DNA from 2 places in the Bacillus altitudinis genome. Region 2 is predicted to be linked to the other one. Evidence: a T-box and tRNA genes for the amino acid it is inferred to sense, from the RefSeq annotation. Region 2 holds a T-box; the other holds one or more tRNA genes.
The links. A T-box is a leader RNA that pairs with one kind of tRNA and senses whether it is charged. The one in region 2 lies ahead of thrS (threonine--tRNA ligase), so its partner is inferred to be a tRNA-Thr.
Positions count from the first base shown of each region.

Region 1: it encodes a tRNA-Thr, which carries the amino acid that the T-box ahead of thrS (threonine--tRNA ligase) is inferred to sense. The anticodon was not compared.

Region 1 is NZ_CP009108.1:1,053,641-1,069,029, reverse strand. It holds rRNA gene ID12_RS05390 (23S ribosomal RNA) at 1-2,158, opposite strand, end outside; rRNA gene ID12_RS05385 (16S ribosomal RNA) at 2,340-3,888, opposite strand; tRNA gene ID12_RS05380 (tRNA-Ala) at 4,016-4,091, opposite strand; tRNA gene ID12_RS05375 (tRNA-Pro) at 4,100-4,176, opposite strand; tRNA gene ID12_RS05370 (tRNA-Arg) at 4,184-4,260, opposite strand; tRNA gene ID12_RS05365 (tRNA-Leu) at 4,272-4,357, opposite strand; tRNA gene ID12_RS05360 (tRNA-Gly) at 4,370-4,441, opposite strand; tRNA gene ID12_RS05355 (tRNA-Leu) at 4,472-4,554, opposite strand; tRNA gene ID12_RS05350 (tRNA-Lys) at 4,562-4,637, opposite strand; tRNA gene ID12_RS05345 (tRNA-Thr) at 4,675-4,750, opposite strand; tRNA gene ID12_RS05340 (tRNA-Val) at 4,784-4,859, opposite strand; rRNA gene rrf (5S ribosomal RNA) at 5,642-5,757, opposite strand; rRNA gene ID12_RS05330 (23S ribosomal RNA) at 5,819-8,749, opposite strand; rRNA gene ID12_RS05325 (16S ribosomal RNA) at 8,932-10,480, opposite strand; gene lysS (lysine--tRNA ligase) at 10,825-12,324, opposite strand; gene dusB (tRNA dihydrouridine synthase DusB) at 12,415-13,416, opposite strand; gene ID12_RS05310 (helix-turn-helix domain-containing protein) at 13,409-13,642, opposite strand; gene folK (2-amino-4-hydroxy-6-hydroxymethyldihydropteridine diphosphokinase) at 13,594-14,097, opposite strand; gene folB (dihydroneopterin aldolase) at 14,094-14,456, opposite strand; gene folP (dihydropteroate synthase) at 14,449-15,306, opposite strand; gene pabC (aminodeoxychorismate lyase) at 15,316-15,389, opposite strand, start outside.
Region 2 is NZ_CP009108.1:3,470,710-3,486,098, forward strand. It holds gene pheS (phenylalanine--tRNA ligase subunit alpha) at 1-810, opposite strand, end outside; gene ID12_RS17520 (TrmH family RNA methyltransferase) at 1,187-1,930, opposite strand; gene sspI (small acid-soluble spore protein SspI) at 2,044-2,265, shown strand; gene cstA (carbon starvation protein CstA) at 2,311-4,107, opposite strand; gene ID12_RS17535 (M42 family metallopeptidase) at 4,457-5,545, opposite strand; gene ID12_RS17540 (hypothetical protein) at 5,724-6,128, shown strand; gene ID12_RS17545 (DUF1294 domain-containing protein) at 6,146-6,412, opposite strand; gene rplT (50S ribosomal protein L20) at 6,476-6,835, opposite strand; gene rpmI (50S ribosomal protein L35) at 6,867-7,067, opposite strand; gene infC (translation initiation factor IF-3) at 7,093-7,608, opposite strand; ribosomal protein L20 leader region at 7,680-7,811, opposite strand; gene ID12_RS17565 (DUF4352 domain-containing protein) at 8,148-8,723, shown strand; gene ID12_RS17570 (HAD family hydrolase) at 8,860-9,639, shown strand; gene ID12_RS17575 (methyl-accepting chemotaxis protein) at 9,695-10,615, opposite strand; gene thrS (threonine--tRNA ligase) at 10,787-12,727, opposite strand; T-box leader at 12,773-13,020, opposite strand; gene ytxC (putative sporulation protein YtxC) at 13,064-13,933, opposite strand; gene ID12_RS17590 (TVP38/TMEM64 family protein) at 13,994-14,632, opposite strand; gene dnaI (primosomal protein DnaI) at 14,665-15,389, opposite strand, start outside.

The DNA.
Region 1 (15,389 bases), 1.3 Mb from region 2:
TCCTACCTATCCTGTACAAGCTGTACCAACATTCAATATCAGGCTGCAGTAAAGCTCCACGGGGTCTTTCCGTCCTGTCGCGGGTAACCTGCATCTTCACAGGTACTATAATTTCACCGAGTCTCTCGTTGAGACAGTGCCCAGATCGTTGCGCCTTTCGTGCGGGTCGGAACTTACCCGACAAGGAATTTCGCTACCTTAGGACCGTTATAGTTACGGCCGCCGTTTACTGGGGCTTCAATTCGCACCTTCGCTTACGCTAAGCGCTCCTCTTAACCTTCCAGCACCGGGCAGGCGTCAGCCCCTATACTTCGCCTTACGGCTTCGCAGAGACCTGTGTTTTTGCTAAACAGTCGCCTGGGCCTATTCACTGCGGCTTCTCGGGGCTTTAACACCCTAAGAAGCACCCCTTCTCCCGAAGTTACGGGGTCATTTTGCCGAGTTCCTTAACGAGAGTTCTCTCGATCACCTTAGGATTCTCTCCTCGCCTACCTGTGTCGGTTTGCGGTACGGGCACCTCTCACCTCGCTAGAGGCTTTTCTTGGCAGTGTGGAATCAGGAACTTCGCTACTAAATTTCGCTCGCCATCACAGCTCAGCCTTCACGGGAAACGGATTTGCCTATTTCCCAGCCTAACTGCTTGGACGCGGATATCCAATACCGCGCTTACCCTATCCTCCTGCGTCCCCCCATTGCTCAAATGGTGAGGAGGTGGTACAGGAATATCAACCTGTTGTCCATCGCCTACGCCTTTCGGCCTCGGCTTAGGTCCCGACTAACCCTGAGCGGACGAGCCTTCCTCAGGAAACCTTAGGCATTCGGTGGACGGGATTCTCACCCGTCTTTCGCTACTCATACCGGCATTCTCACTTCTAAGCGCTCCACCAGTCCTTCCGGTCTGACTTCACTGCACTTAGAACGCTCTCCTACCACTGTTCGTAAGAACAGTCCGCAGCTTCGGTGATACGTTTAGCCCCGGTACATTTTCGGCGCAGAGTCACTCGACCAGTGAGCTATTACGCACTCTTTAAATGGTGGCTGCTTCTAAGCCAACATCCTGGTTGTCTAAGCAACTCCACATCCTTTTCCACTTAACGTATACTTTGGGACCTTAGCTGGCGGTCTGGGCTGTTTCCCTTTCGACTACGGATCTTATCACTCGCAGTCTGACTCCCAAGGATAAGTCATCGGCATTCGGAGTTTGACTGAATTCGGTAACCCGGTAGGGGCCCCTAGTCCAATCAGTGCTCTACCTCCGAGACTCTTACCTTGAGGCTAGCCCTAAAGCTATTTCGGAGAGAACCAGCTATCTCCAGGTTCGATTGGCATTTCACCCCTACCCACACCTCATCCCCGCACTTTTCAACGTGCGTGGGTTCGGGCCTCCATTCAGTGTTACCTGAACTTCACCCTGGACATGGGTAGATCACCTGGTTTCGGGTCTACGACCACGTACTCATGCGCCCTATTCAGACTCGCTTTCGCTGCGGCTCCGCATCTTCTGCTTAACCTTGCACGGGATCGTAACTCGCCGGTTCATTCTACAAAAGGCACGCCATCACCCGTTAACGGGCTCTGACTACTTGTAGGCACACGGTTTCAGGATCTATTTCACTCCCCTTCCGGGGTGCTTTTCACCTTTCCCTCACGGTACTGGTTCACTATCGGTCACTAGGGAGTATTTAGCCTTGGGAGATGGTCCTCCCGGATTCCGACGGAATTTCACGTGTTCCGCCGTACTCAGGATCCACTCTGGAGAGAACAACATTTCAGTTACAGGGCTGTTACCTTCTTTGGCGGGCCTTTCCAGACCTCTTCGCTTATATCGTTCCTTTGTAACTCCGTATAGAGTGTCCTACAACCCCAAGAGGCAAGCCTCTTGGTTTGGGCTGTTCCCGTTTCGCTCGCCGCTACTCAGGGAATCGCATTTGCTTTCTCTTCCTCCGGGTACTTAGATGTTTCAGTTCCCCGGGTATGCCTTCTCATACTCTATGTATTCAAGTATGGATACTACTCCATTACGAGCAGTGGGTTTCCCCATTCGGAAATCTCCGGATCAAAGCTTGCTTACAGCTCCCCGAAGCATATCGGTGTTCGTCCCGTCCTTCATCGGCTCCTAGTGCCAAGGCATCCACCGTGCGCCCTTTCTAACTTAACCATTTCTTACTTTAGAAAGAATCACTATGTGTGATGAACTTTGCATTGCATTCAATGTGAATGTATTACTTATTGTTATCTAGTTTTCAAAGAACAATCCTGTCTCGCTAGAGACATGTTTGAAGGAATGATCCTTCAAAACTAAACAAGACGAAAACGCACGCTGCTCCATATATCCTTAGAAAGGAGGTGATCCAGCCGCACCTTCCGATACGGCTACCTTGTTACGACTTCACCCCAATCATCTGTCCCACCTTCGGCGGCTGGCTCCATAAAGGTTACCTCACCGACTTCGGGTGTTACAAACTCTCGTGGTGTGACGGGCGGTGTGTACAAGGCCCGGGAACGTATTCACCGCGGCATGCTGATCCGCGATTACTAGCGATTCCAGCTTCACGCAGTCGAGTTGCAGACTGCGATCCGAACTGAGAACAGATTTGTGGGATTGGCTAAACCTTGCGGTCTCGCAGCCCTTTGTTCTGTCCATTGTAGCACGTGTGTAGCCCAGGTCATAAGGGGCATGATGATTTGACGTCATCCCCACCTTCCTCCGGTTTGTCACCGGCAGTCACCTTAGAGTGCCCAACTAAATGCTGGCAACTAAGATCAAGGGTTGCGCTCGTTGCGGGACTTAACCCAACATCTCACGACACGAGCTGACGACAACCATGCACCACCTGTCACTCTGTCCCCGAAGGGAAAGCCCTATCTCTAGGGTTGTCAGAGGATGTCAAGACCTGGTAAGGTTCTTCGCGTTGCTTCGAATTAAACCACATGCTCCACCGCTTGTGCGGGCCCCCGTCAATTCCTTTGAGTTTCAGTCTTGCGACCGTACTCCCCAGGCGGAGTGCTTAATGCGTTAGCTGCAGCACTAAGGGGCGGAAACCCCCTAACACTTAGCACTCATCGTTTACGGCGTGGACTACCAGGGTATCTAATCCTGTTCGCTCCCCACGCTTTCGCTCCTCAGCGTCAGTTACAGACCAGAGAGTCGCCTTCGCCACTGGTGTTCCTCCACATCTCTACGCATTTCACCGCTACACGTGGAATTCCACTCTCCTCTTCTGCACTCAAGTTTCCCAGTTTCCAATGACCCTCCCCGGTTGAGCCGGGGGCTTTCACATCAGACTTAAGAAACCGCCTGCGAGCCCTTTACGCCCAATAATTCCGGACAACGCTTGCCACCTACGTATTACCGCGGCTGCTGGCACGTAGTTAGCCGTGGCTTTCTGGTTAGGTACCGTCAAGGTGCAAGCAGTTACTCTTGCACTTGTTCTTCCCTAACAACAGAGCTTTACGATCCGAAAACCTTCATCACTCACGCGGCGTTGCTCCGTCAGACTTTCGTCCATTGCGGAAGATTCCCTACTGCTGCCTCCCGTAGGAGTCTGGGCCGTGTCTCAGTCCCAGTGTGGCCGATCACCCTCTCAGGTCGGCTACGCATCGTCGCCTTGGTGAGCCGTTACCTCACCAACTAGCTAATGCGCCGCGGGTCCATCTGTAAGTGACAGCCGAAACCGTCTTTCATCCTTGAACCATGCGGTTCAAGGAACTATCCGGTATTAGCTCCGGTTTCCCGGAGTTATCCCAGTCTTACAGGCAGGTTACCCACGTGTTACTCACCCGTCCGCCGCTAACATCTGGGAGCAAGCTCCCTTCTGTCCGCTCGACTTGCATGTATTAGGCACGCCGCCAGCGTTCGTCCTGAGCCAGGATCAAACTCTCCGAAAAAGTACAAAACCGAAGTTTTGTTTTTCGTCAGCGTTTGACTGACTACCTATGAAGTATCATAGGATTTTTTTATAAAAACTCGAATTAACAGGTACGTTTTGTCTTGTTTAGTTTTCAAAGATCATATTGGTGGAGCCTAGCGGGATCGAACCGCTGACCTCCTGCGTGCAAGGCAGGCGCTCTCCCAGCTGAGCTAAGGCCCCATAAAAGATGGTCGGGAAGACAGGATTCGAACCTGCGACCCCTTGGTCCCAAACCAAGTGCTCTACCAAGCTGAGCTACTTCCCGATCTTAATGGCGCGCCCGAGAGGAGTCGAACCCCTAACCTTTTGATCCGTAGTCAAACGCTCTATCCAATTGAGCTACGGGCGCTTATTTTATAATGCCGAGGGCCGGACTTGAACCGGCACGGTAGTCACCTACCGCAGGATTTTAAGTCCTGTGTGTCTGCCAATTCCACCACCCCGGCGTGGATGGTATAAGCGGAAGACGGGATTCGAACCCGCGACCCCCACCTTGGCAAGGTGGTGTTCTACCACTGAACTACTTCCGCATTACAGGATTTCTTTATGTTGTTTGGCAATGCGGGTGAAGGGACTTGAACCCCCACGTCATAAAGACACTAGATCCTAAGTCTAGCGCGTCTGCCAATTCCGCCACACCCGCATGAAAATGGTGAGCCATGAAGGACTCGAACCTTCGACCCTCTGATTAAAAGTCAGATGCTCTACCAACTGAGCTAATGGCTCGCTTTTAAAGCGACTTGTCTATCTTACCATATGAAAGTGGTGCCGGCAAGAGGACTTGAACCCCCAACCTACTGATTACAAGTCAGTTGCTCTACCAGTTGAGCTACACCGGCTTTATCTATCCTAACATTATGTAAGAATAAATATGGTGGAGGATGACGGGCTCGAACCGCCGACCCTCTGCTTGTAAGGCAGATGCTCTCCCAGCTGAGCTAATCCTCCATATTATGTCGTTTCGAATGTCTCTCGATCTGACAAATAGTATTATATAACGATAAGATATTGTTTGTAAAGACTTTTTTAAAATAATTTTTGAATTTATTTTAAAGCTATTTTTTCACATCTTTTCGTTAAGGCACCTAAAGAAGTTTACCACTTGTCTCTTCATTTTAAAAGTCTTTTTTTCATTTTTTTATGTTTTTTTGTTAAAAAGGGGATTAATAGCGCTTTTTCAATGTAAAAACAGCTCTTTTAAAGCTGAAAAATGTTTGTTTTATTCCTTAAATCCTCAGATAACGTGCATATAGAAACGAATTTTTTTATTATTTTATTTTTCCGAGAAACCATTTTGTAAATTTGCTTTATATTAAATTGATCCTGGTCATTTTCCAAAAATTCGTCTCAATGTTCCCTTGCCTCATCAAACATTGTGGTGCTTAACTCAAATCTTCCTCCCCTCTCTCATTAGCAAACCAAGATGCCCTTTGCTCTCTTATGTAGGTTTCAATGATCTAGCAGCAAGCGCAGTTCGCTACATATGGTTGCCAGAGGAGAAGATCCTTCTTAGACATGTTTACTCGTTCGATGTTGACTCTTAGCAAGATGAGCGAGCGACGAGATTAGATGATAAGAATATTATAGAATGTCTAGAATTCCAGTGAAGGGGATGAAATGAATGAGTTATTGAGAATGTAGTGAAAGACCACTATTTTCAATATAAATAGATATATCATTTATTGAAACACAAAAAAGACCAGTTCCGACTGGAACTGATCCTTTGAAAAGCTTGGCGGCGTCCTACTCTCACAGGGGGAAACCCCCAACTACCATCGGCGCTGAAGAGCTTAACTTCCGTGTTCGGTATGGGAACGGGTGTGACCTCTTCGCTATCGCCACCAAACCTGATGGAGAGAATGTTCTCTCAAAACTAGATAACAATGTTCATTTTTCACATTAGAATATAGGTTAAGTCCTCGATCTATTAGTATCTGTCAGCTCCACGTGTCACCACGCTTCCACCTCAGACCTATCAACCTGATCATCTTTCAGGGATCTTACTTCCTTGCGGAATGGGAAATCTCATCTTGAGGGGGGCTTCATGCTTAGATGCTTTCAGCACTTATCCCGTCCGCACATAGCTACCCAGCGATGCCCTTGGCAGAACAACTGGTACACCAGCGGTGCGTCCATCCCGGTCCTCTCGTACTAAGGACAGCTCCTCTCAAATTTCCTGCGCCCGCGACGGATAGGGACCGAACTGTCTCACGACGTTCTGAACCCAGCTCGCGTACCGCTTTAATGGGCGAACAGCCCAACCCTTGGGACCGACTACAGCCCCAGGATGCGATGAGCCGACATCGAGGTGCCAAACCTCCCCGTCGATGTGGACTCTTGGGGGAGATAAGCCTGTTATCCCCGGGGTAGCTTTTATCCGTTGAGCGATGGCCCTTCCATGCGGAACCACCGGATCACTAAGCCCGACTTTCGTCCCTGCTCGACTTGTAGGTCTCGCAGTCAAGCTCCCTTGTGCCTTTACACTCTGCGAATGATTTCCAACCATTCTGAGGGAACCTTTGGGCGCCTCCGTTACATTTTAGGAGGCGACCGCCCCAGTCAAACTGCCCACCTGACACTGTCTCCCTGCCCGATAAGGGCAGCGGGTTAGAAGGTCAATACAGCCAGGGTAGTATCCCACCGATGCCTCCACCGAAGCTAGCGCTCCGGTTTCCAAGGCTCCTACCTATCCTGTACAAGCTGTACCAACATTCAATATCAGGCTGCAGTAAAGCTCCACGGGGTCTTTCCGTCCTGTCGCGGGTAACCTGCATCTTCACAGGTACTATAATTTCACCGAGTCTCTCGTTGAGACAGTGCCCAGATCGTTGCGCCTTTCGTGCGGGTCGGAACTTACCCGACAAGGAATTTCGCTACCTTAGGACCGTTATAGTTACGGCCGCCGTTTACTGGGGCTTCAATTCGCACCTTCGCTTACGCTAAGCGCTCCTCTTAACCTTCCAGCACCGGGCAGGCGTCAGCCCCTATACTTCGCCTTACGGCTTCGCAGAGACCTGTGTTTTTGCTAAACAGTCGCCTGGGCCTATTCACTGCGGCTTCTCGGGGCTTTAACACCCTAAGAAGCACCCCTTCTCCCGAAGTTACGGGGTCATTTTGCCGAGTTCCTTAACGAGAGTTCTCTCGATCACCTTAGGATTCTCTCCTCGCCTACCTGTGTCGGTTTGCGGTACGGGCACCTCTCACCTCGCTAGAGGCTTTTCTTGGCAGTGTGGAATCAGGAACTTCGCTACTAAATTTCGCTCGCCATCACAGCTCAGCCTTCACGGGAAACGGATTTGCCTATTTCCCAGCCTAACTGCTTGGACGCGGATATCCAATACCGCGCTTACCCTATCCTCCTGCGTCCCCCCATTGCTCAAATGGTGAGGAGGTGGTACAGGAATATCAACCTGTTGTCCATCGCCTACGCCTTTCGGCCTCGGCTTAGGTCCCGACTAACCCTGAGCGGACGAGCCTTCCTCAGGAAACCTTAGGCATTCGGTGGACGGGATTCTCACCCGTCTTTCGCTACTCATACCGGCATTCTCACTTCTAAGCGCTCCACCAGTCCTTCCGGTCTGACTTCACTGCACTTAGAACGCTCTCCTACCACTGTTCGTAAGAACAGTCCGCAGCTTCGGTGATACGTTTAGCCCCGGTACATTTTCGGCGCAGAGTCACTCGACCAGTGAGCTATTACGCACTCTTTAAATGGTGGCTGCTTCTAAGCCAACATCCTGGTTGTCTAAGCAACTCCACATCCTTTTCCACTTAACGTATACTTTGGGACCTTAGCTGGCGGTCTGGGCTGTTTCCCTTTCGACTACGGATCTTATCACTCGCAGTCTGACTCCCAAGGATAAGTCATCGGCATTCGGAGTTTGACTGAATTCGGTAACCCGGTAGGGGCCCCTAGTCCAATCAGTGCTCTACCTCCGAGACTCTTACCTTGAGGCTAGCCCTAAAGCTATTTCGGAGAGAACCAGCTATCTCCAGGTTCGATTGGCATTTCACCCCTACCCACACCTCATCCCCGCACTTTTCAACGTGCGTGGGTTCGGGCCTCCATTCAGTGTTACCTGAACTTCACCCTGGACATGGGTAGATCACCTGGTTTCGGGTCTACGACCACGTACTCATGCGCCCTATTCAGACTCGCTTTCGCTGCGGCTCCGCATCTTCTGCTTAACCTTGCACGGGATCGTAACTCGCCGGTTCATTCTACAAAAGGCACGCCATCACCCGTTAACGGGCTCTGACTACTTGTAGGCACACGGTTTCAGGATCTATTTCACTCCCCTTCCGGGGTGCTTTTCACCTTTCCCTCACGGTACTGGTTCACTATCGGTCACTAGGGAGTATTTAGCCTTGGGAGATGGTCCTCCCGGATTCCGACGGAATTTCACGTGTTCCGCCGTACTCAGGATCCACTCTGGAGAGAACAACATTTCAGTTACAGGGCTGTTACCTTCTTTGGCGGGCCTTTCCAGACCTCTTCGCTTATATCGTTCCTTTGTAACTCCGTATAGAGTGTCCTACAACCCCAAGAGGCAAGCCTCTTGGTTTGGGCTGTTCCCGTTTCGCTCGCCGCTACTCAGGGAATCGCATTTGCTTTCTCTTCCTCCGGGTACTTAGATGTTTCAGTTCCCCGGGTATGCCTTCTCATACTCTATGTATTCAAGTATGGATACTACTCCATTACGAGCAGTGGGTTTCCCCATTCGGAAATCTCCGGATCAAAGCTTGCTTACAGCTCCCCGAAGCATATCGGTGTTCGTCCCGTCCTTCATCGGCTCCTAGTGCCAAGGCATCCACCGTGCGCCCTTTCTAACTTAACCATTTCTTACTTTAGAAAGAATCACTATGTGTGATGAACTTTGCATTGCATTCAATGTGAATGTATTACTTATTGTTATCTAGTTTTCAAAGAACAATCCTGTCTCGCTAGAGACATGTTTGAAGGAATGATCCTTCAAAACTAAACAAGACGAAAAACGTACGCTGCTCCATATATCCTTAGAAAGGAGGTGATCCAGCCGCACCTTCCGATACGGCTACCTTGTTACGACTTCACCCCAATCATCTGTCCCACCTTCGGCGGCTGGCTCCATAAAGGTTACCTCACCGACTTCGGGTGTTACAAACTCTCGTGGTGTGACGGGCGGTGTGTACAAGGCCCGGGAACGTATTCACCGCGGCATGCTGATCCGCGATTACTAGCGATTCCAGCTTCACGCAGTCGAGTTGCAGACTGCGATCCGAACTGAGAACAGATTTGTGGGATTGGCTAAACCTTGCGGTCTCGCAGCCCTTTGTTCTGTCCATTGTAGCACGTGTGTAGCCCAGGTCATAAGGGGCATGATGATTTGACGTCATCCCCACCTTCCTCCGGTTTGTCACCGGCAGTCACCTTAGAGTGCCCAACTAAATGCTGGCAACTAAGATCAAGGGTTGCGCTCGTTGCGGGACTTAACCCAACATCTCACGACACGAGCTGACGACAACCATGCACCACCTGTCACTCTGTCCCCGAAGGGAAAGCCCTATCTCTAGGGTTGTCAGAGGATGTCAAGACCTGGTAAGGTTCTTCGCGTTGCTTCGAATTAAACCACATGCTCCACCGCTTGTGCGGGCCCCCGTCAATTCCTTTGAGTTTCAGTCTTGCGACCGTACTCCCCAGGCGGAGTGCTTAATGCGTTAGCTGCAGCACTAAGGGGCGGAAACCCCCTAACACTTAGCACTCATCGTTTACGGCGTGGACTACCAGGGTATCTAATCCTGTTCGCTCCCCACGCTTTCGCTCCTCAGCGTCAGTTACAGACCAGAGAGTCGCCTTCGCCACTGGTGTTCCTCCACATCTCTACGCATTTCACCGCTACACGTGGAATTCCACTCTCCTCTTCTGCACTCAAGTTTCCCAGTTTCCAATGACCCTCCCCGGTTGAGCCGGGGGCTTTCACATCAGACTTAAGAAACCGCCTGCGAGCCCTTTACGCCCAATAATTCCGGACAACGCTTGCCACCTACGTATTACCGCGGCTGCTGGCACGTAGTTAGCCGTGGCTTTCTGGTTAGGTACCGTCAAGGTGCAAGCAGTTACTCTTGCACTTGTTCTTCCCTAACAACAGAGCTTTACGATCCGAAAACCTTCATCACTCACGCGGCGTTGCTCCGTCAGACTTTCGTCCATTGCGGAAGATTCCCTACTGCTGCCTCCCGTAGGAGTCTGGGCCGTGTCTCAGTCCCAGTGTGGCCGATCACCCTCTCAGGTCGGCTACGCATCGTCGCCTTGGTGAGCCGTTACCTCACCAACTAGCTAATGCGCCGCGGGTCCATCTGTAAGTGACAGCCGAAACCGTCTTTCATCCTTGAACCATGCGGTTCAAGGAACTATCCGGTATTAGCTCCGGTTTCCCGGAGTTATCCCAGTCTTACAGGCAGGTTACCCACGTGTTACTCACCCGTCCGCCGCTAACATCCGGGAGCAAGCTCCCTTCTGTCCGCTCGACTTGCATGTATTAGGCACGCCGCCAGCGTTCGTCCTGAGCCAGGATCAAACTCTCCGAAAAAGTACAAAACCGAAGTTTTGTTTTTCGCGCCAGTTTGACTGACTACCTATGATGTATCATAGGATTTTTTTATAAAAACTCGAATTAACAGGTACGTTTTGTCTTGTTTAGTTTTCAAAGATCATTTTCGTTATCGCTCGTAAGCGACTTTAATATCTTAACATTTCGCTTCAGTTGAAGTCAAGAACTTTTTTCATTTTCTTTTTTCAACCTCGTTGCTGTTTTGCGGCAACGAATAATAATATACCATCTGGATTCTTTCCTTGCAATAGTTTTTTTAAAAAAATTTTCATTTTATGAAAAATAAAAAGCGCCACAGATCAAATGGCGCTTTTGTTGATGTATTAACGGTTTCTCATTTGCGGGAAAAGCAGTACATCTCTGATTGATGGAGAATTTGTTAGTAGCATGATTAATCGGTCGATACCGATTCCTAGTCCACCTGTTGGCGGCATGCCATATTCTAATGCTTCAACAAAATCGTCATCCATGAGATGCGCTTCGTCATTTCCTTCTTCACGTTCTTTTAATTGAGCTTCAAAGCGTTCTCTTTGATCGATCGGATCGTTTAGCTCTGTGAATGCATTTGCATGCTCGCGGCGTACGATAAACAGCTCAAAGCGATCAGTAAAGCGCGGGTCTTCAGGATTTTTCTTAGCTAATGGAGAAATCTCCACTGGGTGTCCGTAAATGAATGTAGGCTGAACCAATGTTTCTTCTACTTTTTGCTCGAAGAACTCATTGATAATATGACCTACTGTCATATTTTTCGTGATTTCAACACAATGATCAGCCGCATGCTGTTTTGCTTCTTCAACAGACATCTCCTGCCAGAAGTCTACACCTGTTGCTTCTTTGACCGCTTCAACCATATGAAGTCTCTTCCATTCAGGTTTGAGATCAATTTCATCTTCTCCATATTGAATGGTTGTTGTCCCTAGCACCTCTTGGGCAATATGAGCAATCAGGTTTTCTGTCAGATTCATGATGTCTTTGTAGTCTGCGTATGCTTCATACAGCTCGATCATAGTGAATTCTGGGTTGTGACGAGTCGATACACCTTCATTACGGAATACACGGCCAATCTCATATACTTTCTCTAGACCACCGACAATCAGACGTTTTAAATGCAGCTCGATCGCAATACGCATATAAAGCGGCATATCAAGTGCATTGTGATGAGTAATGAAAGGACGCGCTGATGCACCACCAGGGATGCTATGCATTGTTGGTGTTTCAACTTCTAGGTATCCTTTTGAATCTAAGTATCTTCTCATTGATTGAATGATTTTGCTTCGCATGATGAACGTCTGCTTACTTTCTGGATTGACAATCAAGTCAAGGTAACGCTGACGATAGCGTTGTTCTACATCTTTTAGTCCGTGATATTTATCAGGGAGCGGGCGAAGTGCTTTTGTCAGAACCTCAAAGCTAGTCGCTTTAATTGAAAGTTCTCCTACATTCGTTTTAAATACTGTTCCCGTCACACCGATAATATCGCCTAGGTCCGAGCTTTTAAATAATTCGTAAGCTTCTTCTCCTACACTATCTTTACGTACATAGATTTGAATTTGTCCTTCTAAGTCTTGGATGTGTGCAAAGCCAGCTTTCCCTTTTCCACGCTTTGTCATCATACGGCCAGCAATTGTTACTTGAGCTGCTTTTTCTTCTAAGTCTTCTTTTGAAAACTCGTCATATTCAGCAATAATTTGTGCAGATTGATGAGAACGGTCATATCGTTCACCGAATGGATCGATACCCTCTTCTCTCATTTTATTCATTTTGTCACGTCTTACTTGGAATTGATCATTTAATTCTTCGTTATTAAGCCCTTCATTACTCATTTATATCACTCCAATAATGTATTTTGCAGAGAAAAGCAGAAAAACTGCCAGTACGTGCACTAGCAGTGAGCTACAAAAAGAAAGATAGTCTTATCCTACTTTTATTCTTTGAAGCTCTTTTGCCTCGGCTTCGATCGTAAAGTCATCTAGAACTTTTACAAGCTCCGCTCTCGTTTCACTTTGATTGATTTGATTTCTTACATCTGCATTGCCTCGGACACCTTTTAAGTACCATGCTGCATGTTTTCTCATTTCTCTGACAGCCACATGCTCGCCTTTCAGGTCTATGAGTCTGTCTAAGTGAAGTTTGCACACAGACATTTTCTCACGCACATTAGGCTCTTCTTTTAGTTCACCCGTTTCTAAATAATGAACCGTCCGGTAAATCATCCACGGGTTTCCTAGTGCGGCTCTTCCGATCATGACAGCATCTGCACCCGTTTCATCAAGCATACGTTTTGCATCCTGAGGGGTTTTGACATCTCCATTGCCGATGACTGGAATGGAAACAGATTGTTTGACCTCTTTTATAATATCCCAATTCGCTGTTCCTTCGTACATCTGCACACGTGTCCGTCCGTGAAGCGCAACCGCTTGTCCACCTGCTCGTTCAACAGCACGGGCATTGTCGATAGCGAAGATATGGTCTTCGTCCCAGCCCATTCTCATTTTCACAGTAACAGGTTTATCTACAGCTTCTACGACTGCAGATACCATTTCGTAAATCTTGTTAGGATCCAGCAGCCATTTCGCTCCTGCGTCACATTTCGTGATCTTTGGTACAGGACATCCCATATTAATATCAATAATGTCCGCCGTTGTATTCTGGTCTACAAACTTGGCCGCTTCTACGAGCGTATCCTTTTCTCCCCCAAATATCTGAAGGCTCAACGGTTTTTCACGTTCATCAATGTACAGCATGCCCATCGTTCTGGCATTATTAATCAAGATCGCTTTGTCACTGACCATTTCAGCGCAGACTAAGCCCGCTCCAAACTCTTTCACCGTGAGTCTGAAAGCAGAGTTACACACACCAGCCATTGGTGCGAGCACTACTTTGTTTTTAATTTCGATATCTCCGATTTTAAACATCATGTCCCCTCCTTTCTTCTTCAAGAATTGGTGAAAGTTCTTCCACCGTTATATTTAAAGCATCTGCTATTTGACCAACCATTTGGTTTGTTGGTAATCGATTGCCTCGCTCAATTTCCCCTAAGACAGAGACAGAGATGCCCAGTCTTTTGGCGAACCCTTCCTGAGTATACCCTTTTAGCTTTCGGTATGCACGAATTCTTCTACCCCACATGTCTTTTTCCATATGCTTACACCTTCTTGGTCTGTTACGGCGTTTATCTGGGCTTCGCCGATTTCTGGGCAAATCTCACTCATCGGAACAAGAACGAATAAACGTTCGTACATTCTAGGATGCGGCACTACAAGTTGTTCTGTTTCAATATTTTCACGATTATAAAGTAAAATGTCAAGGTCAGCTGTCCGTGGACCCCATCTCACTTCTCTTGTTCTGCCCAACTCCTGCTCAATGTCCTGAGTCAGTGATAGAAGTTCTTCAGGACGAAGCGAGGTGGAAATCTTCACAGCCATGTTCAAGAAGTCATCCTGATTCTCGTAACCTACAGGTGTTGTCTCATATATAGATGAAATGGATTCAACTTGAACACCTGGATGTTCGTGAAGTTTTTTGACAGCTTCTTTTAAGTAGGTTTCCTTTTTTCCTATGTTTGAGCCTAAAGCGATATATGCTGTATTGTTCATGTGCGTGATCTCGTCATTTCAATAGCAACGGACTGATAGTGTCCTGGAATTGGCGGATCTGGTTTGATTACTTTTACTGTACATTCTTGAACTGTCGGAAAGTCCTTTAACACTTGGTTTGCAATTCTTTCTGTCAGCGTTTCAACGAGGTTCACCGGATCCCCTTCTACAATATTTTTGCAGATGTTGTAGAGCTCAGCATAGTTGATGGTCTCATTTAGGTCATCCGTTTGTCCTGCCTTACTTAAATCAAGTGAAGCTGTTAGGTCCACACGAAAGCGCTGGCCTAGTTTATTCTCTTCTGCAAATACACCGTGATAGCCGTAAAATTCCATTCCGTTTACATATATTTTATCGATGATAAGCGCCTCCTTTATTCAGCATGGCATCCATCATTTTTGCCATTCTTGCGATTTCTTTTACATCGTGCACTCGGACCATCGCGCTGCCCTTTTGAATCCCAAGACAGACCGTCGCACCCGTTCCTTCAGTACGTTCTTCAGGCGGCAGATCTAAAACTGCACCGATGAATCGTTTGCGGGATGTTGCTAGCAGCAGCGGATACCCAAGGTGGCAAAAATGTTCAAGTTCATTCATGACCATGAGGTTGTCAGTTTTATTTTTCGCAAATCCTACACCAGGGTCTAATATAATCATGTCATCACGGACACCCGCTTGTTTTACAATTTGAACACTTTCTTTCAGATCTGCAATCATATCTGAAATCAGATGGGTGTAATTCCGCTCTGGTCGATTGTGCATTAAGATGATTGGCACGTTGTGCTTCGCTGCCACATGCGCCATTTGAGGATCAGCTTTCGCCCCCCATACATCATTAATGATTGAGGCTCCTGCTTTCACTGCCTCATCTGCGACAGGGGCTTTATACGTATCAATAGAAATAGGTATGTCCAATTCTTTTGTGATCTTCTCAATGACAGGAATGACCCTTGAAAGCTCCTCTTGCTCTGAGACAAGTGCCGCCCCCGGCCGAGTCGATTCACCGCCAATATCAATAATATGCGCCCCATCTTCTATGAGCTGCGCTGCATGAGCCAGCGCTTTATCCATTTGATTGAATTTTCCTCCATCTGAAAAAGAGTCCGGTGTGACATTTAAAATGCCCATGACCAATGTCTTTTCTTCATAACTAAGGGTATGGTGCTTGGCTTGTATGATTTTAGGCTGTTTTATCAATTGTTGTGTCATTGTGTCCACCTACTCTTTATGTTCTAGACGTGCTTTTGTATATTCTGTTCTCAGCTTGGTCGAAATCGTTCGGTTGTGGTTTT
Region 2 (15,389 bases):
CCCGCCGCATTTAAAGCATGACACATCAACTTCAACGGAAGGTTCTGTGAATGGGAAAAAGCTTGGGCGCAGTCTAATTTCACGATCCTCACCAAACATTTTTCTTGCGACTGTCTCAAGCGTTCCTTTGAGGTCACTCATGCTAATATTGTGATCGACCACAAGTCCTTCAATTTGCATGAATTGATGGGAGTGAGTGGCATCATCGCTGTCACGTCTATATACCTTACCAGGGCAGATGATTTTCACAGGACCTTGGCCTTTATATTTCTCAAGTGTACGTGCTTGAACGGGTGATGTTTGTGTTCTCATGAGTGTGTCTTCAGTAATATAGAAGCTGTCCTGCATATCACGTGCAGGGTGTTCTTTTGGAAGATTGAGCGCTTCAAAGTTATAGTAATCTGTTTCCACCTCTGGGCCCTCTTCAACGGTATAGCCCATGCCGATAAATAAATCTTCAATATCTTCTACGACAATCGTTAATGGATGTCTTGCCCCGATTTTGATCGGACTTGCTGGCAATGTGACATCAATGGTTTGAGAAGCCAGTTTCTTTTTCACTTCTTCTGCTTCTAGCTGCTCATTTTTTTCAGCAATGGCACCAGCAATCTGCTCTCTTACTTCGTTTGCGAGTGCACCCATTTTTGGTCTTTCTTCAGCGGAAAGCTTGCCCATTCCGCGCAGCACTTCTGTAATCGGACCTTTTTTCCCTAAATATTGAACACGAATGTCATTGACTTCTTTGAGCGAGCTGGCTGCTTCTACCTTCGCTATCGCTTCTGTTTCAAGCTGTTTTAACGTTTCTTGCATGAGTGTCATCCTCCTTTTAATATACAAAACCGTCTGAATAAACGGGTGTTTGATTGTTTGAAGACAATAAAAAAACCCGCCCCTCCAAAAAAGAAGGGACGAGTTGTGGTCGCGGTACCACCCTTGTTAAGCACAAATATATGTGCGAATAAGCTTCATTGACATAACGGAATCAAACGAATCCGGTCCACCTTTACGCAAAACCTGCGGTCCCGGTGACAACTCCAGAGGTGAATTCCTGTTTCAGCATTCCTTAAATGCACTTTCAGTCTACGATGCATTCTCCCTATTAGGACGCTCCGTGAAACAATCTTCCTCTATCATGGTTTTTAAAATATTAGTTTCATTATAGTGAAAAATAGGACGTGATGCAACACTATCCGCGCAAATGATAGACAAGAACCGCTGCTGCCACAGCCACATTTAATGATTCCGCTTGTCCGTACATCGGAACATATAAATTTTGATCTGTCATTTGAAGAATCTCTGGATCAATACCTGCTCCCTCGTTGCCTACAATTAACGCAAATGGACCTTCTGATGCTATGTGTCTATACTCTTTCGCATTTTTTAAAGCACTGCCATATACAGGTATACCTTGCGCCTTTAATGCTGGAATTGTCTGTTGTAGCGTTTGTTTTAAGATAGGCAGGTGAAAATGAGACCCTTGTGCTGAACGGAGCGTTTTTCCGTTAAACGCATCAACGGTTCCATCCCCTAGAATCACAGCATCAAGCCCCGCTGCATCTGCTGTCCGAATGAGTGTGCCTAAATTCCCCGGATCCTGCACTGCATCTAACAGAAGCATTCGTTCATACTTTTTCTCCTCAAATACAGGAATGGTACAAACCGCTGCGATTTGCTGAGGTGTTTCCGTTTCCGTCATCGCAGTAAAAGCCTCTTCACTTAATTCATACAGCTCAATGTCAGGCTCGATGTCCGCAGGGAGCATGTCAGGTGTTGCGACCATTAACTCTTTTACAACCCCGCTTTTCAATGCTTCTTCTACTAAGTGTTTTCCTTCAACAAGGAACAGCCCTGTTTTCGTTCGTTCTTTTTTTGTATGGAGCTTTTTCCATTGTTTAATGTGTGCGTTTTTAGCTGATTCTATATATTTCAAGCGACTTTAACTCCTTTAAATATCATGAATTTATTATATCTCAAGCACACTACATAATAAACCTGTCTTTGAGACAGAATAGGGCTATCACCATCAAAAAAGGAGTGTGGGCAATGGATTTTAATTTAAGAGGCGCAGTGATTCAAAACATTACTGGCCATAATCAAGAGCAGCTTGAGCATACGATTTTAGATGCGATTCAAAGTGGCGAGGAAAAAATGCTGCCAGGTCTTGGCGTTTTGTTTGAGGTGTTATGGCAAGAGGCATCAGAAGATGAAAAAAATGAAATTCTTGAAACATTGGAGCAGGGCTTAAAGCCTGAGCATCAGCAATAACAAGAAGCCGGTTTGCTTATCTATGAGCAAGCCGGCTTTGTTCATTTAGCCAGTGATTGGTGTCTCCATTCGAAGAGCTGGATCGCGCCAAATCTCGATCCATTTTTTAATAGCGAACACGATAATGACAAAACCTAAAATCAGCATAATCATCGAAAGCACGGCGTTCAGTACACTGTAGCCAGATGCTTCAGGATTGAGATAGACATTCGCAACCATCCAATAACCCGCATAATTCACCGTCACATATAAGTAAGCAAGTGGAATTAAACAAGTCAACATATACCGTCTTTTATCCGCAATTTTTAACACAACCGTCGCCCCAATGATTAATCCGACCGAGGCCATTAGCTGGTTTGACACGCCAAAGAGTGCCCAAATGGACCCAATGTCTCCAGAGTAAAGCAAGTATCCCCACATAAAACAAGCAAGTGCACTTGCAAAGACTGACCCTGGTACCCAGTCATTTCGTTTCAGCGGTTTATATGCTTCTCCAAAGAAGTCTTGGATCAAATATCGCGCGACACGGGTTCCTGCGTCAATCGCCGTTAAAATAAAGACGGCTTCAAACATAATCACGAATTGGAAGAAATAAGAGGCCAAATGACTAAAGAACGGAATACCCGTAAAGATGTACGCCATCCCTACAGCTAATGTAACAGCTCCACCTGTTCTTCCTTCTAAGTCAAGACCGATTTCTTTGCTTAGTTGAGGAAGATTCTCGACACTCATACCAAGCGTACGGAACACTTCAGGTGTACTATTAATTGCAAAATAATCTCCCGGATGAAGCGCAGTAGCGGCAATTAACGCCATGATTCCCACTAAACATTCTACGAGCATCGCGCCAAACGCCACCGGCTTCATATCACTCCAACGATCTAGCATTTTTGGCGTTGTGCCAGAGCCAACAAATGCATGAAAACCAGAAATCGCACCACAAGCAATGGTAATCGAAATAAAAGGCCATACAGGTCCAGCTAAGACAGGCCCTCCTCCATTTACAAACTCCGTAAACGCCGGAAATTGGATGGTTGGATTAACCACAAAGATTCCCGCAATCAGCGCGATGAAAACACCAATTTTCATAAAACTGCTTAAATAGTCTCTTGGTGCCAAAAGCAACCAAACCGGCAGGGCCGCAGCAAAGAACGCATAGATTGGCAGGGCAAGAGCAAGCGTTTTTGTATCAAGTGTTAACAAATCTCCAAGTGCTGTTCCTTGAATATTCGGTCCAAGGAATACCCCCAACATCAGTAATATGAATCCCGCAGATGTCGCCAGCTTTAAATTGCCTGTCTTTTTATAATAAAGGCCGACTCCCATCGCTATTGGAATGGTAATACCAACTGCAAAGGTTCCCCAAGGATTTCGTTCTAAAGCATGAAGCACAACCATGGACAGTCCTGCCATTGTAATTGTAATAATAAATAACATGGCGAGCCCTGTGCAAAATCCTGCCACAGGACCAAGCTCCTCTTTCGCTACCTCGGATAGTGATTTCCCCTTTTTTCGCATCGAAGCAAACAAGACCACAAGATCATGAACAGCTCCGCCAATCACCGCTCCAATTAAGAGCCAAAGGAGACCAGGTAAATACCCAAATTGTGCGGCTAAAATCGGACCAACTAATGGACCAGCAGCGGCAATTGCAGCAAAGTGATGCCCAAATGTGACCCATTTGTTTGTTGGCACATAATCTTTCCCATCCTCGAGTGCATGAGCCGGTGTAGGATGATCATCTGTGACCTTTAGTACCTTCACCATCATAAACGTGCCATAGAGGCGATAGGCAATCGCTAAAATACACATCGATCCTATCACAATTGAAACCGCATTCATTTAACCATCCCCTTTGTATAAACAATTTGTTACAAATATAACATAAATTGAGTGATTTTTCTTTCTTTTAAAACCTAGTTGACAAATAGGAATAATTGATTTAATCTAAAATAAGCTTCACCTACTTCCATAAACTCTCTTTTGACAGAGCCTCAATTGGCTCTGTCCTTTTTATTGATTTCATCTTACATAAATACAAGATAGATCACATGTGCCTTCCTCACTAGAAAAATATCACTTCATTTACTGAAAACAGTTCTTTTGACACAACTTACATTCCAAAGTTCATTTCCTGGGAAATTCAACGCAATTAAAAAACCTTTCCCCATACTGAGGAAAGGTTTTATCATTAAGAACCGTACGTAATTTGTTCGACCGTTTTTTGATCAAGTCTTTTGATGACTTCTGTTAAAAGCTTCACCGCATTTTCATAATCATCTCGATGAATCATGGCTGCATGGGTATGAATATATCTGCTTGGAATCCCGATGGATAGTGATGGAACGCCATGACCTGTTAAGTGAATACCTCCAGCATCTGTTCCTCCACCTGGCATGGAATCATATTGATAAGGAATGTTTAATTCATCTGCAGTTTGGACAACAAAATCGCGAAGCCCTTTATGAGAAACCATGGAAGCGTCGAACACAACAATCGTTGGTCCTTTGCCAAGTTTGCTTGTTGCTTCTTTTTCAGTAATACCTGGTGTATCACCTGCTACTCCAACATCAATAGCAAATCCAATATCAGGCTGGATGGTAGCTGCAGCTGTTTTAGCTCCACGTAAGCCAACTTCCTCTTGGACAGTTGCTACACTGTATGCAATATTTTCATGCTGAGTATCCTTTAAATTCTTCATGACATCAATCGCTACTGCACAGCCGATACGGTTGTCCCAGGCTTTTGCAAGAAGCATTTTTTCGTCATTCATTACCGTAAACTCAAAGTAAGGTACGATTTGATCTCCAGGGAGGACGCCCCATTCCATTGCCTGTTCTTTGCTCGAAGCCCCAATATCAATGAACATATCTGTGATTTCGATTGATTTCTTTCGTGCTTCTGGTGATAAAACATGTGGCGGTTTAGAACCAATCACACCTGTAATGTCTCCTTTTTTCGTCACAATGGTGACACGCTGCGCCAGCATAACTTGAGACCACCAGCCACCGACCGTTTGAAAACGAATATAGCCTTTGTCATCGATTTTTGTCACCATGAATCCTACTTCATCTAAGTGACCAGCAAGCATCACTTTAGGCCCATTTGCATTTCCTTCCTTCTTAGCAATTAAGCTGCCAAGGCGGTCTGTAGAGACTTCATCCGCATATGTTTCTATGTATGACTGCATGACTTTTTTTACATCACGTTCATTTCCTGGAATCCCTTTTGCATCCGTTAGGTCTTTCAGCATAGTTAATGTTTGATCTAGTTTTGTCATTCTGTGTATCCTCCTTTTTCTTCATGGTGCATTCTTATTATACAAAACCTCTTTCGTTCAATACGATCTTTTTATGAATATTTTTTCGTTAATCGAAATATTTTTTTAAAAAAGTTGAAACCTTTTGTCTTTCTCATTCGTAGTACATCAGATAACGGTATTGGAGGTGCATCCTGTCATGTTTGTCATCCTCATTAGACTTGCTCTTGTTGCATTGCTTGTCTATATATTCTACATGGCGGTAAAATTCTTCTCAAACCCGAGAAGAAAGCTGAAACAAGCACAATTAAAAGAAGGCTTTTATTTTATGGACGAACAGCAAAATGCCCGTAAAAATTTTAATTTCGTCTATAAAGGTGTCTTGTTTGAAGGGGAGAAGCATGTTCCTTCTAAGGATCATCCTCTGTTTGTCCACTCCATTTACGTTTGGACGGAGTCACCTGAGAAGCTAAATGAATTCACATTAGAAGACTTTGAAAAACTTGAGGACAACATCATTGAACGGTATCCTCAAACAAAAATTGATTGGGATCAGCCCATCAAAAAAATCAAACAAAAAAAGGGAGCAGATACGCCGACTTAACGGCGTCTGCTCCCTTTTCAGATGAGATTGAGATAGACCAATATCACCAATTGGACAACAATTAAAGCAGGCATACCCATTTGAAAGGCAGGATGCTTCGTTTTATGACGGAAATACTGCATGCCAAGAAATGACCCAGCAGCACCAAAAAGTACTGCGGCACTCCATAAGTGCGCTTCTGATATTCTCCATTTGTGTGCTTTCGCTCGGCGTTTATCCTCTCCCATGAGACAAAACCCATAGACATTGACCAAGATGAGCAGCACGATCAGAGCGATATTCATTGATTTCACCTCACATGATGAGAAAAAAAGATCACTCCTTGGCGGAATGATCTTTTATATGACTTACTTGTCTAGTTGTGCTTTTGCAGCATCAGCAAGCTGGTTGAATGCGTTTAGGTCATTCACAGCAAGATCAGCAAGCATTTTGCGGTTTACTTCGATACCAGAAAGCTTTAAGCCATGCATTAAACGGCTGTAAGAAAGACCGTTCATACGAGCTGCAGCATTGATACGAGTGATCCATAGTTTACGGAAGTCACGTTTTTTCTGACGACGGTCACGGAAAGCGTAGTTTCCAGATTTCATCACCTGTTGGTTTGCTACTTTATATAATCTATGTTTTGAACCGAAATAACCTTTTGCTAATTTAAGAACCTTTTTACGACGCTGACGCGACACAGTTCCGCCTTTTACTCTTGGCATTGTAATTCCCTCCTATGTTTCCTATTCCAGATTACTTGATGTTTGCAAGTTGTTGTTTGATACGTTTGAAATCTCCAGCACTTACGATTGCGCTCTTACGCAATTTACGTTTTTGCTTTGTAGATTTGTTAGCGAACAAGTGACTTGTGTACGCATGAGAACGTTTAAGTTTACCAGAACCTGTTTTTTTGAAACGTTTAGCAGATCCGCGGTGAGTTTTCATTTTTGGCATTGGATGTTTCCTCCCTCTGTTACTTTTACTTTTCGACTTTTGGTGCAAGCATGAGGAACATGCTGCGTCCGTCCATCTTAGGTTTTGTTTCTACTGTTGCTACTTCAGCGCAAGCTTCAGAGAAACGGTCTAACACGCGCTGTCCGATTTCTTTATGCGTAATCGCACGGCCTTTAAAGCGGATAGAAGCTTTCACTTTATCTCCCTTTTCAAGGAATTTGATTGCATTACGGAGCTTCGTGTTAAAATCATGTTCATCGATTGTCGGGCTCAACCGAACTTCTTTTAAGCTAATGATTTTTTGATTCTTACGTGCCTCTTTTTCCTTCTTCTGTTGTTCGAATCGGAACTTACCATAGTCCATGATTCGGCAAACAGGTGGTTTTGCATTTGCAGCAACTAACACAAGGTCAAGATTGGCTTTCGTAGCAATTTCCAGAGCTTCCTGGCGGGTTTTAATCCCAAGCTGATCGCCATTTTGTCCGATCAAACGAACTTCACGCGCACGAATACCTTCATTAACTAATTGATCTTTGCTAATAGTGAGCCACCTCCATGAGATTTTGAATTGAGTTCACAATTCATTTTGACCATTTCGTTGTATGTTTTACAGGCAAACAAAAAGTGTGGGCATATAAAACACCCACACTGCGAACATTTGCATGAAAAAATAAATGTACGGTCAACCTGTCAACTACAAACATGTGTCAATCAGGTGAGAAGCGGGTGCTTCTGCTTGTGATATCTATTCAATTCGTTAACTATTCTACACAATTTTCATTTGTCCGTCAAGTAACCGAACTCTTGAAACAACTTTTTCATTTTAGCATGACGAAACGATTTGGGCAAGCCTTATTTAAAAAGAAATAAAGTCTCTTCAAATCCTTCAATTTTTCATTATCACACCGATATAAATCAAGTTGTATACATAAATAAACAAAAATATAAATCATATTCCATATAAAAAAGGATTATATATCTATTTTTTCAAAAAAATGATTGATTTTATAATTCTTTAGACTTATCATTGGAGAAGTATTCAAATTCATTTAATAAATTAAGGAAAAGTAGGGGATTTATTTGAAAAAGTTTTTTAAGATTGGGTGTCTTAGTATCATTATTCTCATTTTGATTATTATCTTTGTATCTTGTATGGCTGGGGGCGGCAGCAAAAAAGATAATACATCAAATACTGGTTCTAAAAATGCAGTAACGAGTAGCGAAAAGAAAAATGATAAAGAAAAAACGCATAAAATTGGAGATAAAGTAGCAGTCGAAGATTTTACTTATCAAGTAAACAGCGTAACAGAAGCGAAATCTTTACAAAAACAGTATATGAGCGATGTAACGACAGACGGCAAATTTGTGATTGTTGAAGTAACGGTCAAAAATACAGGTAAAAAAGGCAGAATGGTAGATACTGAGATGTTCAGGTTAATTGGCAAAGACGGCACAGAATACAAATCACTTGCAACAAATAATATGTATGTAAATGATACCGATTCAAGTTTCTTCTTAAAACAAATAAATCCTAAATTATCTAAAAAAGGCAGAATTGCTTTTGAAGTTCCAAACGAAAAGAAATTCTCGCTTCAAGTCTCATCAGGATTAGGATGGACTGGCGGTAAGTATAAGACCATTGATTTATCAAAATAATGTAAGAGTGCACATTTTTGTGCACTTTTTTTATTACTAAATAATCTATTTAAACTCTAAAACTTCTATTGTAAAATGAACATGAGCCTGTCACATGCAATTGAGGGTAACTACATACATAACAAGGGAGAAGATCATGAAAGCCGTATTTTTCGATTTAGATGATACTTTGCTTTGGGATGAAAAAAGCATTCATACCACTTTTCAGGAAACATGCAGGGAAGCGGAAAAGAAATATGGACTTGATCCAGAATCGTTTGAACAGATTGTGCGTGAAGAAGCAAGAAAGCTGTACTCTTCTTATGAAACATATGATTATACTGTCATGATTGGCATTAATCCTTTTGAAGGACTGTGGTCCAATTTTAGTGAGCCGATTAGCGAAGGCTTTCAAAAGCTGAACGCCCTTGCACCAGAGTATCGCAAAAACGCTTGGACAAACGGCTTAAAAGAGGCAGGAATTGACGATGAAGCATTTGGTCAATACTTAGCAGATTTCTTTGCAGCAGAGCGCAGAAAACGCCCGTATGTCTATGAAGAAACGTATCCTGTTTTAGAGCGCCTGAAGGGCAACTATGAATTACTTCTTTTAACAAATGGAGATCCTAGTCTGCAAAAAGAAAAACTTGCAGGTGTTCCGGAACTTGCCCCTTACTTTAATGAAATTGTGATTTCAGGAGATTACGGGAAAGGAAAGCCTGATCCTGGCATCTTTGAGCACTGCCTTCAGCTGTTAAATCTCACAAAAGATGATGTCATCATGGTAGGAGATAATCCAAAAACAGATATTCTCGGCGCTTCTCGCGCTGGCATCCAAACCGTTTGGATCAATCGTCATGGCAAGAAAAATGAAACAGATGTGACACCAGATTATGAAATTAAAGACTTACACGAATTGTTTGATATTTTAAAATAAACCATAGGAAAAACACCCTTCTCCTGATCGAGATTGGGTGTTTTTTCGTTTTCGGCTATACAATTGCTGCTAAACTTTGTGCTTGACGATCTAAGCCGCGTGCTGCTTCTCCTACATTCATGAATTCCTCGCTTGCCTGCTTGACAAGATCCCGGTTTGTAAACACACTTGTCTTTGCACGGCTTGTTCCGTTGCTGACCTTTTCAACTTCTAAATGGATCGCCTTCACATAACGATCCACCTTTACGATCGCTTCCTTTGAATCTGTCGCAAGCTTACGGATTTCTGCCGCGACGACACTAAAGCCATTTCCATAGGAACCCGCATGCGCAGCTTCTATGGCCGCGTTCAATGCGAGCAGCTGCGTTTGGGAAGCGATACTGTTAATCGTTGTAGCAATTGAGCTGATCGACTCCACCTGCTCTGTTAACCCTTCTAGCAAACTCATATTTTGATCCGTTTCATTCGCGATATGTTCAAAAGAAGCATTTACACTTTGACTATGCTGGATGCCGATTTCCGCTCGCTCCATTAATTTTGCAGACATATCCTTTAGGTCTTCTACTACCTGCTTCATTGTGTTTTCTCTCTCCGTAATATCTGTTGCCACTTTCACGACAGCCACTACATTCCCCTCTTCATTGAGCACTGGTGTATACGTCGCTTCAAGCCATAAGGTGTCACCGTACTTCGTGATCCGCTGCACCTTTTCCTGAAACACTTGACCATTCTTCAAACGCTTCCAAAACATTTGATAACTTGCGTCTTCTGCAATATGCGGAGGACAAAACTGTCTATGCTTTAAACCAATCATTTCTTCCTTTGAATATCTCATGGCTTTTGCAAAAATATCATTGACCCATAGGACCTTACCTGTGACATCAAATTCAATCATCGCCAGTGAGTGCTCTAGCGCACGAAGCACAGCTGATTGCTCCAATACTTGTGTTGATGAAGTGTTTGTTGTTTGAATCATCGCTTTCATTCCCCCAATTTGCCTCTCTCTAATAGTACATACTTACCCATACTTTCGTACTATCTAAACGTATCATTTGCGCAAATGGATCACTAGTGGAGAATTTTTTTCCATAAGAAAAAAGCCAGCAACCTCAATAGATGAGATCACTGACTGTTTCGTGCGCCTTCATTATTTTTTTGCTTCTGCGACTGCATGTTTCACAAAAGCTTCGAGGTCCATTGTTTCTGAATCTTGTTCCCCATATTTTCTTACATTGACCGCGCCATTTTCTGCTTCTTGATCACCGACAACTAGCATGTACGGAATCTTTTGCATTTGCGCTTCTCTAATTTTGTATCCTATTTTTTCATCACGACTGTCTAGTTCTACACGCAGTCCTTCAAGCTGCAAACGTTCTTGCACTTTTTTCGCGTAATCTAGATGGACAGATGGTGAAACCGGGATGACTTGGAATTGTACAGGTGCCAGCCATGTTGGAAGAGCTCCTTTGTATTCTTCAATTAAGAAGGCAACGAAGCGTTCCATTGTGGACACAACTCCTCTATGAATGACAACTGGACGATGGTGTTTTCCATCTTCTCCGATATATGTGAGATCGAAACGCTCTGGAAGTAAGAAGTCTAGCTGTACAGTAGACAAAGTCTCTTCTTTTCCAAGAGCTGTCTTTACTTGGACGTCAAGCTTCGGACCATAAAATGCCGCTTCGCCTTCTGCTTCATAGTAGTCATGTCCAAGCTCGTCCATTGCATCTTTCAGCATAGACTGCGCTTTATTCCACATTGCATCATCGTCAAAATACTTCTCAGTATCTTCTGGATCACGGTAAGATAAGCGGAATGTGTAGTCATTCAAGCCAAAGTCTTGATACACTTCTTCAATTAGGCGAACTGTACGAATGAATTCGTCTTTGATTTGATCTGGACGAACAAAGATATGAGCATCGTTTAATGTCATCCCGCGAACACGTTGAAGGCCGGATAAAGCACCTGACATTTCATAGCGGTGCATTGTACCAAGCTCTGCAATCCGAATTGGCAATTCGCGATAGCTATGCGGCTCGTTTTTGTAAATCATCATATGGTGCGGACAGTTCATTGGACGGAGGACAAGATCTTCGTTGTCCATTTCCATCACAGGGAACATGTCTTCTTGATAATGCGCCCAGTGGCCTGATGTTTTATACAATTCTACACTCGCAAGAACGGGTGTATACACATGCTCATAACCAAGGCGTACTTCTTTATCAACAATATAACGCTCAATGACGCGGCGAATTGTTGCCCCTTTTGGCAGCCAGAGCGGAAGACCTTGGCCCACCTTTTGAGAGTTCGCAAACAGTTTCAATTCCTTGCCTAGTTTACGGTGATCACGCTCTTTTGCTTCTTCAAGCAGACGTAAATGCTCGTTTAATTCTTCTTTGCTGAAGAAAGCTGTTCCGTAAATACGCTGAAGCATTTGGTTGTTACTGTCGCCTCTCCAGTAAGCACCTGCAAGGCTTAACAGCTTGAATTCTTTGATTTTCCCTGTAGACGGCAAGTGAATACCTCGGCATAGATCGAAGAATTCACCTTGCTCATAAATTGTGACGGCTTCGCCTTCTGGGATTGCTTCTAACAGCTCTAGCTTCAATTCATCGCCAATTGCTTCAAAGCGTGCTTTCGCTTCTTCTCTTGAAACTTCAATGCGCTCAATCGGCAAATTGCTGTTAATGATTTTTTTCATTTCTTTTTCAATCTTTGGTAAATCTTCAGGTGTAATCGCTACATCGATGTCGACATCATAGTAAAAGCCATTTTCGATGACAGGGCCTACGCCAAACTGGACGTGATACTCTTTTCCATAAATGCGTTTGATTGCCTGTGCAAGCAAATGCGCTGTGCTGTGTCGCATAATATCGAGCGCTTCTTCACTCTTATCTGTGATGATCTCGATTGTTCCACTTTCTAACAGCGGCGTACGCAGATCTATTTCTTTGCCGTTCAATTTACCGGCAAGCGCTTTTTTCTTTAGGCCTGGGCTAATTGATGCCGCGATGTCTTCTGTTGTAGCTGTTTTGTCAAACTCCTTGACTGCTCCATCTGGAAATGTAAGTTGAATTTGTTCTGACATCTCTAGTCACTCCTTTTTTTGGCAATATAAAAACCCCGCCCCCTGGAAAGGGACGAGGTTGAATAAACGGAATCGTGGTTCCACCCTTTTTCCCGTATTTGCAGCTTGCTTTGTCAAAAACAAATACGGCTTGTGGTTCAATAACGGGAATTCCCGTCAGCTATTACTAAACAGTTCACAGCTGATGTTCAAAGGTGGTAAAGCAAATGGTCCTACGCTAGGAAGCTTTCAGCCACGGCTTCCCTCTCTTTAAGCGGGTGTTCATTTGTTCATGTCCTTATCAATACGGTCTCTGTATGAAGTTACACCGTATTATAAAACGTTTTTTCGTGAAAATCAAGAAAGCTTTTCACTTTTCTTTTCCAAATGACTAGGAACAAATTGAACATGCTGTTCCTGAAACGAATGAGGAGGGAATACCTCAACTCTTTCTTGAAAAATATTTTGAATGGTTTGCACCATCGAGTGACCCGTATCATCTGTAAATAGGTCAATCTTTTGTGGCGCAATGGATACAAGCGGTGCAATCAACTGCGAATCAATATACATTGGATGCTCTCTTACAAACTGTCTGTCTATGTATTGTTTTTGATCACGCTCAGAAGCGTACCGAAATTCCCAAATCATCAGGCGGTCCTGATGCACAACATGTACTTTTTCAAGCTTAGGTTCTCTTGACATCACATAGTCTCGAAGGGATTGAATAAAGTTTTGATATTCTTGTTCCATTTTATATTCTTCGATGGATACTTCAACATAGTTCTTCAGCCTTCTGTCATACGCTGAGAGCCTAAATGTCATAAATGAACCAATGGAAAAAACACCTTTCTGTAAAGAAATCGTCTCAAGCTCTTTTTTTAACAGATCCTCCCTCGGCGGGTCTTGATGAATTCCAGGAATATCATCTAGATCCCCTTTCATGATGCTATGGGCGATTGAAAGAATTTGGTGCTGCTCTTCTGGATCTTTAAATAAGTATGTGTTTTCAAGGATGCTGCGCATGCGTTCATTTTCTTTGCATTCCAAAAAAAAGTGAATCAGTAATGTCCGCACAATGTGCTCAATGGCTTCTCCTGATTTCTTCGCTTCTATGAGAAGCCGGTCTTTCCCTTGTTGAATCGAAATGTGATGCCGACTGTCCAAGTGTTCAGCAAGATGTAAAAAAGCGGCGGTATCATATTCATCTTCAAAGATTATTTCAAGCATGTTTGTCCCCCCTAACGACATCTGTTACATATATATGGGGGGAACATAAAAAATAGACGCCTAAAATAAATCAGGCATCTTTCTTTTTAAAATCAGTGGCACTGAGATAAAGATCAAATAAATCAAACAAACAATCGCTAAGGCGGCATAATTTCCGCTTACAAAGCTTGATCCAAGGACATTTAACGCCACAGTACCAGGTATTAATCCTAAAAAAGTCGCTGCCGCAAATGCACGATAATTCGCACGTGAAGCTGCTGCGGCATAACTGACAAAATCAAAGTGAATGGGCGCAATGCGTAATAAGAGGATATAAAGAAATCCATGCTCTTGAATACGGGACGTCACCGCTTTTAGCTTCCGATTGCTTGATTCGGTTTCCTGCTTGTTTGAACGGAAGGTTGAGGCAAGCAGGAAAGATCCTGTTGCACCTGCTGTCGCACCAGCTAAGGCATAAATGGTCCCAAGGACACTGCCGAATGCCAAACCTGCTGCTAGCGAAAAGACGGTGAGAGGGACAAGCACAAATGGACGAAAAAGTGATAAGAAAAGAAAGACAAAGGGAGCCAACATCCCAAATTGAAGAATCCAATTTTTCACATCTTTCGGCGACAGTTGAAGATGCTGTTTGTTGAGCCACCATAGCACAGCAGCTAGAACGCCAATCACGAGGAAAAGCAGCCATTTTCTTTTATTCATTTCATCCGCTCCCCTTCACGTGACCTATCTTTTTATAAATGACGGCGATTTTCCCCTTCAAGCAGAACTGGTTCAGCTAGGTAGAGAATACGTTCCATTAATCGAGCTGCCTTCACCTCTTCTTTTTCCCCACGCTGTGAGTACGTAAAGTGATGCTTTAACTCATTCGGTGAGAAATTAGAAGAGAAAAAAGTCGGCAGCTGCTCTGCCATGCGGTATTGCAAGATTGTTCCTAAAAGTTCATCTCGTACCCAGCTTGTCATCGACTCTGCTCCAATATCATCAAGCATTAAAATTGGTGTTGATTTGACCATATTCAGCTTCTCTTCGAGTGTATGATCGGCTAACGAATTTTTTAACTCTCTCACAAATTCAGGTACGTATACAAGGAGAGATGGATACTCTTTTACCGCTAACTGCTGCGCAATTGCTGCCAGAATAAATGTTTTTCCGACCCCAAACTTCCCGTGTAAATAGAGGCCTTTGCCCTTACCTGTTTCATCATAACTTTGCAGGAATTGACCTACTTTTTGAATGACTTCTTGTCTTCCAACCACATTTAAATCAGCAAACGTCGCTTGAAGAACATTCTGCGGAATGTACATGCTTTTCATGAGTTCTTGCTGTTTTTTCTGTCTATCAAGCCGCAGTTTGACAGGACAAGGGGAATATTCAATATCAATGCTCTGACCTTTGATCACAAGCTTCGGGTGATACCCGTCTAAAATGACATTTACATTCTCTTCCTCTAAGCAGT